Regions from separate parts of the Shumkonia mesophila genome, predicted to be linked through region 1. Evidence: predicted binding sites of a transcription regulator. Region 1 holds the regulator's gene; the other holds the start of a gene.
The links. The regulator HrcA, encoded in region 1, represses chaperone genes, less so after heat shock. The targets are predictions, from matches to a motif close to GTTAGCACTCNCCNNNGGNGAGTGCTAAC.

Region 1 (5,785 bases):
CTCGTCGTGCGGGTCCAGTACTACAACCCGCACGCCCAGGATTTCGCCGCCGTGGTCCGCCAGCTGGCCAGCTTCGAATCGCGCCGCCAGGCCCTGGCCCAGCAGCGCGCCGAACTGGAGAAGCGCAACGACGAGGTGGCGCAGCGGGCCCTCCAGCGGCTGAACAGCCTGCAGACCATCGGCGACCTGCCGTTCGACGCCCTGCTGGTGGCCGACGGCGGCAAGCGCCTGCAGGCCATCGCCGCGCACCTGCCGTTCTACGATATCGATCCGGCCCGCGTGCGCATGCTGGGCACCGGCCAGTGGGACGAGCCGGGAGTCGGCGCCGAGCCGGCCCTGGTCGGCGGCTGGTTCGCCTCGCCCACGCCCCAGGCGCGGGCCGAATTCGAGAAGCAGTACGACGACGTCTACGGCCGCAAGCCGCCGCGCCTGGCAACGCTGGCCTACGACGCCACGGCGCTGGCGGCGATCCTGGCCCGCTCCGAGGGCGGCGCCCGCTTCGACATCGAGGCGCTGACCCAGCCCAGCGGCTTCTTCGGGCGCGACGGCATTTTCCGGCTGCGCCGGGACGGCCAGGCCGAACGGGGACTCGCCATCCTGCAGGTCGGACGACAGGGCTTCAGTGTCGTCGACAAGGCGCCGGAAAGCTTCGCGACGCCGATGTTCTGAGGATCAGGCCAACAGGTGGGCCAGCACCGCATTGAGCCGCTGGCGGCCGGCGGGGCTGGCGCGCAGGCTTTTGCCGTCGGCTTCCAGGAAGCCGCCGTCGATCATTTCAGCCAAGGCGCCAGCATCGACGGCATCCTCAAGGGCGAGGCCGCTGTGCCGGGTGAAGCGGGCCCGGTTGATTCCTTCCGTAGTGCGCAACCCCAGCATGACCAGTTCGTCGGCCCGCTGGCGCGGCTCCAGGCGAATACGCTCCACGGTGCCGTGGCCCTGGCGGTCGACGGCGGCCAGCCAGCGGCCGGGGGTGTGGATCTGGCGCAGCGCCTCGGTGCCGCCGGGGCCGGAGAGCCGGCCGTGGGCGCCGGGGCCGACGCCCACGTAATTGCTGCCCCGCCAGATGGCGAGGTTGTGCCGGCATTCGGCGCCGGGCCGGGCGTGGTTGGAAATCTCGTAGGCCGGCAGGCCGGCCGCCGCCAGCACCTCGTGGGTGGCCTCGTACAGGGCCGCCGCCGTTTCTTCGTCGGCGGCGCCGACGCCATCGTCATGGAAGCGGGTGCCGGGCTCGATGGTCAGCTGGTAGACCGACAGGTGCTCGGGGCCGAAGGCCAGGGCCTCCTCGAGTTCGCGCCGCCAGGCGTCCACCGTCTGGCCGGGCCGGGCATAGATGAGGTCGAAGGAGAACCGCTCGAAGGTGGCGGCGGCCAGCGCGATGGCCCGCTTGGCCTCGGCGGCGTCGTGGGCGCGGCCCAGGAAGGCCAGCGCGGCGTTGTCGAAGGACTGCACGCCCAGCGACAGGCGGGTGACGCCGGCCTCGGCCAAGCCTGCGAAATGGCCGGCCTCGCTCGACGTCGGGTTGGCCTCCAGCGTGATTTCCAGATCGTCCGTGGTCGGCCAATGGCGCTTGGCGGCGGCGATGACGGCCGCCGCCGTGGCCGGCGCCATCAGCGACGGCGTGCCGCCGCCGAAGAAGACGCTGGCCAGCCTACGGCCATTCGTTTCGTTAGCAAAATATTCTATTTCGCGCAGCAGGGACGCCCGCCAACGCTCCTGCTCGATGGCCTCGACGGCATAGCTGTTGAAGTCGCAGTACGGGCATTTCGACCGGCAGAACGGCCAGTGGACATAGAGAGAGAGGGTGTCGTCCATGGGCGGTGTCCGGCGCGACCCGTCGCGCCCCAGCTATTTTGTTCTTGTATCGAAACAAATAGCGACCAGTTTGCGGAAGGCATCGGCCCGGTGGCTGATGGCATGCTTGGCCGCCGGCTCCATCTCGCCGAAGGTCCGATCCCGGCCGTCGGCCACGAACATGGGGTCGTAGCCGAACCCGTTGCCGCCGCGCGGTGGCCATACCAGGGTACCGTGGACCGTGCCCTCGACCGTCTCCACATGGCCGTCCGGCCAGGCCAAGGCAAGGGCGCAGGCGAAATGGGCGGTGCGGTCGGCGTGCCCCACCAGGGCGTCTTCGAGCTTGCGCATGGCCAGGGCGAAATCGCGCCCGGGTCCGGCCCAGCGGGCCGAATGGATGCCGGGCCGGCCGCCCAGGGCGTGCACCGCCAGCCCGGAATCGTCGGCCAGGGCCGGCAGCCGGGCGGCGCGGGCCGCCGCTTCGGCCTTGATGACGGCGTTTTCGACGAAGGTGGCGCCCGTCTCTTCCGGCTCGGCGAGATCGAGGTCGCCGGCCGACACCACCTCGACCCCATGGGGCGCCAGCAGGTCGCCGATCTCGCGCACCTTGCCGGCATTGTGGCTGGCGATGACCAGCCGGGGGCCGTCGAACCGGCGGGCCACGCGCCTCACTCCAGCCCCAGGGCCTTGCGCTGCAGGGCCATCAGCTCGGTGGCGCCCTGGCGGGCGAGGCCGAGGAGCGCCGAGAACTGTCCGTCGTTCACCGGCTCGGCCTCGGCGGTGGCCTGCACCTCGATCAGGCCGCCGTCGCTGGCGAGCACGAAGTTGGCGTCGGTGCTGGCGGTGCTGTCCTCGGCGTAGTCGAGGTCGAGCACGGGCGCCCCGCCGACGATACCGCACGACACCGCCGCCACCTGGCCCTTGAGCGGCATCGCCTTGATGAGCCCGAGGCCCTGGACCTTGGCGAAGGCCCGATAGAGGGCGACGTAGGCGCCGGTGATCGAGGCGGTGCGCGATCCGCCGTCGGCCTGGATGACGTCGCAGTCGAGGCGGACCTGAATGTCGGCGATGGCGGTGAGATCGGTCATGGTCCGAAGGCAGCGGCCGATCAGGCGCTGGATCTCGTGGGTGCGGCCCGACTGGCGGCCGCGCGCCGCCTCGCGGTCGGTGCGGGTGCCGGTGGCGCGCGGCAGCATGCCGTACTCGGCGGTGATCCAGCCCTTGCCCGAGCCCTTGAGCCAGTGGGGCAGGCGCTGTTCGACGGTGGCCGTGCACAGCACGTGGGTATCGCCCAGGCGGACGAAACAGGACCCTTCGGCGTGCTTGCTGACGTCGGGTTCGAGGGTGACGGGGCGCATCTGGTCGGCGGCACGGCCGGAAGGTCTCATGAAGGGGCCTTTTCTCATCCTGGAAACACGGGGCGTCAAGCTAACCCGCCCCATCCCCGGCGTAAAGCCTCCGCGGGCCTGGGCGCGTTGACGGTGGCCGGGGCGGTCACTAAGTTAACCCGGCAAGCGAAAGCAGGTCAGTACATGATTACCGAACTCAACGACCGGTCGCGCGAGATCTTTCGTCACATTGTCGACGCCTACATGGAAACCGGCGAGCCGGTCGGCTCGCGTACCATCTCGCGCCGCCTCAGCGTCATGCTGTCGCCGGCCACGGTACGCAACGTCATGGCCGACCTCGAGGAGGCCGGGCTGCTGTACGCGCCGCACGCCTCGGCCGGGCGGCTGCCGACTGAGGCGGGGCTGCGCCTGTTCGTCGACGGCCTGCTCAAGGTCGGCACCCTGGCCGAGGCCGAGCGCCGCGACATCGAAAGGCACTGCGACAGTTCCGGCCACAGCCTGCAGGGCCTGCTCGAGGAGGTGACGAACACGCTCTCGGGGCTGACCGGCTGCGCCGGCCTGGTGCTGGCCCCCAAGAGCAACGCGGCGCTGCGCCACATCGAGTTCGTGGCGTTGAACCCGGGGCGCGCCCTGGTCGTCCTGGTCGGCGACAACGGCCTGGTCGAGAACCGCATCATCGAGACCTCGCCGACGCTGCGCCCCTCGGCGCTGGTCGAGGCCAGCAATTATCTCAGCGCCCGCCTGGTCGGGCGCACGCTGAACGAGGCCTACGACGAGATCATCGCCGAGTTGGAGGCGCACAAGGCCGAGCTTGATTCGCTGACCACCCGCGTCGTCGAGGAGGGCCTGGCCATCTGGGCCGGCCGCGAGGACGAGCGCCGGCTGATCATCGGCGGCCGCGCCAATCTGCTGGACGACGTCACCGCGGTGGCCGACCTCGAGCGCATCCGCGCCCTCTTCGCCGCGCTGGAAACCAAGGAAACCATGCTGAAGATGCTGTCGCTCGCCGATTCGGCGCAGGGCGTGCAGATCTTCATCGGCTCCGACAACAAGCTGTTCAGCATGTCGGGCTGTTCGATGATCGTCGGTTCCTACCAGGACAGCCGCAACCACGTGCTCGGCGCCATCGGCGTCATCGGGCCGACTCGCATGAATTACGCCCGCATCATCCCGATGGTGGATTTCACCGCCAAGATGATCGGCCGACTGATCGGATAAGGAAACGGAAGAGACATGGCAGACGACGCGCAGAAGAATCCCGAGGACACCCAGGCCGCCGAGGCCCCGGAAATAGAAGACGACGGGGGCATCCCGATGCCGTCCGACGACGACGCCCTGGCGGCCGAAGCGACCGGGCCGCAGGCCGCCCCCGTCGATCCCCGGGCCCGCCTGGAAGAGCTGGAAGCCGAGGCCGCCGACCTCAGGGACAAGCTGCTGCGCGCCCTGGCCGAGACCGAGAACGTCAGGCGCCGCGGCCAGCGCGATCGCGAGGAGGCGTCGAAATACGCCATCAGCAGCTTTGCCCGCGAGATGGTCGTCGTCGCCGACAACCTGCGCCGGGCGCTGGAGCACGTGGCGCCCGACGCCCGCCAGAAGGACGAGCTGCTGGAATCGCTGGCCGCCGGCGTCGAGATGACCGAACGGGCCATGCTGGCCGCCTTCGAGCGCTTCGGCATCCGGCCGATCGAGTCGCTGGGCCAGAAGTTCGACCACAATCTGCACGAGGCGATGTTCGAGGTCGAGGACCCGGCCCAGCCGGCCGGCACCGTCGTCCACGAGATGGAGAAGGGCTACGTGCTGGACGACCGCCTGCTGCGCCCGGCCCGGGTCGGGGTATCGAGGGGCGGGCCGCGCCAGCCCAACGGCGGCGCCGAGGCCGCTCCCTCGCCCGATGCCAAGGCGGCGGCCAAGGAACACCGCGCCGCCTACGAGAAGCAGACCGACGCCCAGGGCGAGGCCGCCGGTTCCAAGGGCGCCAAGCTCGACGAAAAGCTCTGATCGCGGCGCCCGGCGTCCCGACCGGGCCTTCCTAAAGCAACGATCCCTGTTCGCCGCCGCCGGGCCTTGCCGCCCCCGGCGGCGGAAACAGGAACTCGCCGGCCGGGTCGTGGGCGGCGAAACGGCGCTTGGCCAGCGACCGGCTTTGCACCGCGTAGCAGTAGGCGCAGCCGTGCGGGCAGGTATCGTAGTCGCCGATGTCGCGGGACGCATCGCAATCGCATGCGCGATGGGCCTTGTGCGCCGCCGCCAGCGGCCGGCCGGCGATGTCGGAAAGCCGGGCCGCGTCGATGCAGCGGGCCTCGGCGGCGCCGGGGACGATCAGTTCGGGCTGGCCGCAGACGGCGAGCCTCAGGCCATGCCGGCCGGCGATGGCGGCGAGGTCGGCGATCAGGGCGCGCTTTTCTCCGGGTCCGGGGTCGTCCCACGTAAAGCCGTGCAGGCGGGCGGCGGCGGTCAGGTTGCGGGCCGACTTGCGATAGATTTGGGCGACCGAGACCACGACCTCGTCGACGGCGCCGACCATCTGGCCGGCCAGGCAGGCGAAGGTTTCGCGATGCCAGGCGGGCGGGGTCACCGAGGAAAAGACGATGGGGTCGTAGCGCCAGACGGCGGCACGCCGGCCGTATCGCGTGGCGACGGCGCGG
Region 2 (5,785 bases), on a different contig from region 1:
CATCGCGCCCGCCGCCGCGACACCTGGGTCAAGCGCCTGTCCTCGCGCGTCGCCAACGGCGTGCGCCGCGCCCTGCTTGGCGACGGCACGCCGGACACCGGCTGCGGGCTCAAGGTGTTCACGCGAACGGCGTTCCTGGCGATGCCGCGCTTCGATCACATGCACCGCTTCCTGCCGGCCCTGATGCTCCGGGCCGGCGGCACGGTGGTGTCGGTGCCCGTCAACCACCGGCACCGTACCAAGGGGCGCACCAAGTACGGCGTCTTCGACCGCCTGTGGGTCGGGCTGTTCGATCTGATCGGCGTCATGTGGCTGCAGCGGCGGCGCATCGTCCCGACGGCGGACGAGATCGCGGCCAAGCGGGATTGAGGAAGCGGCCCGTGCCTCAAAAAGCCGTTCCGACACGCACAACCCTTTTGGTCCGCGGCTTTTTCATGATCGCCGCCTTCGTCGCCGCCGGCCTTTTCGTGCGCGCGCTGGAAGAGGGCCAATTCCTCAATGCCGAATGGGTCGACGCCGTCGTCCGCGACCACGGACTGACCGGGCAGGTCGTCTTCCTGGCCGTCGGCGCGCTGTTCACCGCTTTCGGGCTGCCCCGCCAGGTGGTGTGTTTCCTTGGCGGTTATGGCTTCGGATTCATGCTGGGCACGGCGCTGGCGCTGACCGCCACGGTGATGGGCTGCACCATCGCCTTCCTGTTCGCCCGGCTGGCCGCCCGCGACCTTTTGGCCCATCGCTTCTCCGGGCGCCTGCGCCGGGCTGACGCCGTTCTCGGCAAGACCCCGTTCTCGGTGATCCTGACCATCCGCCTGCTGCCGGTCGGCAGCAACCTCGCCACCAACCTGGTGGCCGGGGTGTCGAGCGCCGCGCTGTGGCCGTTCGTCGCCGCCTCGGCCCTCGGCCACCTGCCGCAGACGGTGGTGTTCGCCCTGGTCGGCAGCGGCATCAACGTCGACCCCGAGATCCGCCTGACCCTGGGCATCGTCCTCTTTGTCCTTTCCATGCTGCTGGGCACACACCTCTATTTCCGGCTGCGCAAGGATGCTACCCTTTGGGGCGTCATCGAAATGGCCGGCGGCGCCACCGGTGCCGAAGGCGCGCCCGCCGCCGCCAGCCCGCGCATTCCCGATTGAGGCTCCGGACCTTGGCTCGCCGCACGTCCGACGACATTCTCTCGCAACCGCTGCTGTGGACCGGCCTGTGGCTGGCGCTGGTCGCCGTCACCCTGTTCAGCCGGCCGCTGATGCCCGTCGACGAGACCCGCTACCTGTCGGTGGCCTGGGACATGTGGCAGCGTGGCGACTTCCTGGTCCCCCACATCAATGGCGAGCCCTACAGCCACAAGCCGCCGCTGCTGTTCTGGCTGATGCACGCCGGATGGGCGGTAACGGGCGTCAACGAGTGGTGGCCGCGGCTGGTGGCGCCGCTGTTCGGCCTGGGCTGCCTGTTCCTGACCCGCAGCCTGGCCCGGCGCCTGTGGCCGGATCGGCCCGAGGTCGCCCTCCTGGCGCCGGTGATCGTGCTGGGCAGCCTGTTCTGGACGCTGTTTTCCACCCTTACCTTCTTCGATCCGCTTCTCGCCTTCTTCGCGCTGCTCGGCATCGGCGGCCTAATCACCGCCCGGCAGCGGGCGGGTTGGCGGGGGTTCATCGTCACCGGCGTCGCCATCGGCCTGGGCGTGCTGGCCAAGGGGCCGGCCATCCTCGTCCACGTGCTGCCGGCCGCCCTGCTGGCGCCGCTGTGGGCGCCGCGCCTGATCGGGCCCTCGGGCGCCGCCGCGCCGGGGCCGGGCTGGCCGCGCTGGTATGCCGGCGTGCTGGTTTCGGTGCTCCTCGGCGCCGCCATCGGGCTGGCCTGGGCGGTGCCGGCCGCCATGTCCGGCGGTCCCGAATACGCCAACGCCATCTTCTGGGGCCAATCGGCCGGCCGCATGGTGGAATCCTTCGCCCACGGGCGGCCGTGGTGGTGGTTCGCGGCGCTCCTGCCGGTGATGCTTCTGCCCTGGCCGGCCTGGCCGGGGGCCTGGCGGGCCGTGGCCGGCGGAAGATTTGCCCTTTCCGAGGGCGGTGTCCGCCTCTGTTTGGCGTGGTTCGTGCCGGCCCTGCTGGTGTTTTCGGCGATCAGCGGCAAGCAGCCCCACTACCTGCTGCCCGAGTTCCCGGCACTGGCCTTGATCCTGGGCCGCCTGCTTGCCGATGCCGACCCGGCCCGGGCCACCGGCCGGCGCGCCCTGCTGTTGCCCGGGCTGATCTTCGCCGCCATCGGCATCGCGCTGGCCGCGGCGCCGGTCACCTTCGCCGGCCGCATCGTCGCCGTGCACCTGTTGCAGCCGGCCTGGGCCGTCCTTCTGTTCCTGGCCATCGCCGCCGCCGTCCGGCTGGTTCGCGGCGGCCGGCTGTCGGCCGCCGTCTTTGCCCTTACCCTGATGAGCGCCGCCGCCGTCGGCGCCGTCCACCTGGCGGCCCGCCCGCTGCTGGCCGAGGCCTTCGACCAGGCGCCGCTGGCCCGCCAGTTGGGCGACTGGCAGCGGGCCGGCAGCCCGCTGGCCCATTTCGGAAAGTATCACGCCCAGTTCAACTTCCTGGGCCGGCTGACCGCCCCCGTCGACATCATCGACAACATGGCGGAGGCGGCGGCGTGGACGACCAGAAACCCCACGGGCCGCATCATTTCCTACGAAAGCCGGCGCTCGGCCTCCGGGCCGGTGCTGGTCCTTCCCTTCCGCGGCAAATGGGTCGAGGTGTGGGAGGCCGCCGTGGTCGCCCGCGACCCCTCCGTCCTCCATCGCAACTAGCCTTTTTTGCACCGCCCGCCCTTGACACGGGGAACAAACCCTCATAGATCGTTGGCACTCACTCAGGGAGAGTGCTAACGACATCGTTTGTCGATTTATCGTCAGTGATTTCTACGGAGGACACATCATGAAATTCAGGCCGCTGCACGATCGCGTGCTGCTTCGCCGCGTCGAGCAGAATGAAAAGACGGCGGGTGGGATCATCATTCCCGACACCGCCAAGGAAAAGCCGATGGAAGGCGAGATTCTCGCCGTCGGAAGCGGAAGCCGTAACGAAGACGGCAAGATCGTTCCGCTCGACGTCAAGGCCGGCGACCGCGTGCTGTTCGGAAAGTGGTCCGGCACCGAGGTCAAGATCGACGGTGAGGACCTGTTGATCATGAAGGAATCCGACCTTCTCGGCATCATCGAGAAGACCAGCAAGAAGAAATAGGGGATAACTACAATGGCTGCGAAAGACGTAAGATTCGGCGGCGACGCCCGGGCTAAACTGCTGGCCGGCGTCGACGTGCTGGCCAATGCCGTCAAGGTGACTCTGGGCCCGAAGGGCCGCAACGTGGTGCTCGAGAAGTCGTTCGGCGCGCCGCGCATCACCAAGGACGGCGTGACGGTCGCCAAGGACATCGAACTGGCCGACAAGTTCGAGAACATGGGCGCCCAGATGGTGCGCGAAGTCGCCAACCGGACCTCGGACGAGGCCGGTGACGGCACCACCACGGCGACGGTTCTGGCCCAGGCCATCGTGCGCGAAGGCTCCAAGGCTGTGGCCGCCGGCATGAACCCGATGGACCTGAAGCGCGGCATCGACCTGGCGGTCGAGTCCGTCATGGCCGACCTCAAGAAGCGCTCCAGCAAGGTTTCGACCAGCGGCGAAGTCGCCCAGGTCGGCACCATCTCGGCCAACGGCGAAGTCGAAATCGGCAAGATGATCGCCGAAGCGATGGAAAAGGTCGGCAACGAGGGCGTGATCACCGTCGAGGAAGCCAAGAGCCTGCATTCCGAGCTCGAAGTCGTCGAGGGCATGCAGTTCGACCGTGGCTACACTTCGCCCTACTTCATCACGAACGCCGAAAAGATGACGTGCGAGATGGAGAGCCCCTACATCCTGATCCACGAGAAGAAGCTGTCCAGCCTGCAGCCGCTGCTGCCGGTCCTGGAAGCCGTGGTCCAGTCGAGCCGTCCGCTGCTGATCATCGCCGAGGACATCGAGGGCGAGGCCCTGGCCACCCTGGTGGTCAACAAGCTGCGCGGCGGGCTGAAGGTCGCCGCTGTCAAGGCCCCCGGCTTCGGCGACCGCCGCAAGGCCATGATGGAAGATCTCGCCATCCTGACCTCCGGCCAGGTCATCTCCGAAGACCTCGGCATCAAGCTCGAGAACGTCAACCTCACCATGCTGGGCCGCGCCAAGCGGATCATCATCACGAAGGATGACACCACCATCGTCGAAGGCGTTGGCGGCAAGAAGGACATCGAAGGGCGCTGCAACCAGATCCGCGCCCAGATCGAGGACAGCACCTCCGAATACGACAAGGAGAAGCTGATGGAGCGGCTGGCCAAGCTGGCCGGCGGCGTGGCGGTGATCCGCGTCGGCGGGGCCACCGAGACCGAGGTGAAGGAGCGCAAGGATCGCGTCGACGACGCCCTGCACGCCACCCGCGCCGCGGTCGAGGAAGGCATCGTCGCCGGTGGCGGCACGGCCCTGCTCTACTCCTCGCGCATCCTCGACAAGGTCAAGGGCGCCAATCCGGACCAGCAGGTCGGCATCGACATCGTGCGCCGCGCCCTGCAGGCCCCGTTGCGCCAGATTGCCGAGAACGCCGGCCATGACGGCGCGGTGGTCGCCGGCAAGCTGCTCGACCAGAAGGACACCACCTATGGCTTCGACGCCCAGTCCGGCACGTACCGGAACCTGGTGGAAGCCGGCATCGTCGACCCGACCAAGGTCGTCCGTACCGCTCTGCAGGGCGCCGCTTCGGTGGCCAGCCTGCTGATCACCACGGAAGCCATGGTCGCCGACCGGCCGGAGAAGAAGGAGCCCATGGGTGGCGCCCCCGACATGGGCGGCATGGGCGGCATGGGCGGCATGGGCGGCTTCTAAGCCTGCCTCGTCCCAGCCTTTAGAAAAGGGAGCCGCGCCTTCGGGCGCGGCTCTTTTTTATGGCCGGAACCGCCTTACCGGACTTCCAGATCGGCCGGTTGCAGGCGGGCAAAGCGGGCGCGGGCGCCGCGCTCGATGCCGGCGGCGATCAGGCGGTCGACCTCGAGATGGTGGCGGGCCATTTCGAGGAAACGCAGTTCCTCCTGATGGACTTCGCCGTCCGCCGCCACCACGTCGCAGGCAAGCGCATAGGCGGTTTCCCGCAGTTTTTTCGGCAGCAACGCCATGATTCGCTCGAAAGCCCTGTCCAGGCCGTCCTCGTCCTGAAGAAGATCGATGCAAGCTGCCGCCGTCTGGCCGAGATCGTCGATCTCGAAGCCGGCGAAGACCGGCAGGTTGGAAATCATGTGGCTGATTCGCCGCATTTCGGCATCGGTGATGTCGGTGTCGGCAGCCGATGCGAGAACCATGATGTAAATCAAAGCCGTGTGGTGGCCGATCATGAACCGATCCGTCCGGATGGACGCTCCCTGCCCGGTGTTCCGCGAATTCTACCCTCGCGGCGGCCCGCGTCGTCAAGATTTCGTGAGCCGGAGATCGGCCCGCCATTGCCACCCATAAGTGGTATGTCGGCGATGGAAATGCGATTTCATTGAAAAATATCGGACAACCCCATATTTTCGTTGCCACGGCCCTCCCGGGTCCGGACGGAGGGGCAAATAGGATCTCGGCAGCAGGGCACGGGTGCATGCGTACGGCGCACTCGAGGGGAGATCTGCACAATTGGGGTGTGCGATCCGCTGTTGGCAAACGGCGAATCGCCATGTATGGGATATCGGGGCGTCCGACTCGTTGAGACATCGGCGGCAAGCTTCGGCTCGCGGCGTCGGCGT

Region 2: the regulator HrcA is predicted to act here: its motif matches at 2,845-2,873, upstream of groES (co-chaperone GroES).

The regions. Positions count from the first base shown of each region.
Region 1 covers NZ_JAOTID010000001.1:487,462-493,246, reverse strand. Annotated here, with positions in the region: gene ODR01_RS02150 (penicillin-binding protein activator) at 1-669, shown strand, start outside; gene hemW (radical SAM family heme chaperone HemW) at 673-1,812, opposite strand; gene rdgB (RdgB/HAM1 family non-canonical purine NTP pyrophosphatase) at 1,846-2,454, opposite strand; gene rph (ribonuclease PH) at 2,460-3,179, opposite strand; gene hrcA (heat-inducible transcriptional repressor HrcA) at 3,324-4,358, shown strand; gene grpE (nucleotide exchange factor GrpE) at 4,374-5,138, shown strand; gene ODR01_RS02120 (DUF1848 domain-containing protein) at 5,170-5,785, opposite strand, start outside.
Region 2 covers NZ_JAOTID010000021.1:30,438-36,222, forward strand. Annotated here, with positions in the region: gene ODR01_RS22955 (glycosyltransferase family 2 protein) at 1-369, shown strand, start outside; gene ODR01_RS22960 (TVP38/TMEM64 family protein) at 381-1,133, shown strand; gene ODR01_RS22965 (ArnT family glycosyltransferase) at 1,145-2,794, shown strand; gene groES (co-chaperone GroES) at 2,922-3,227, shown strand; gene groL (chaperonin GroEL) at 3,240-4,892, shown strand; gene ODR01_RS22980 (tellurite resistance TerB family protein) at 4,967-5,395, opposite strand.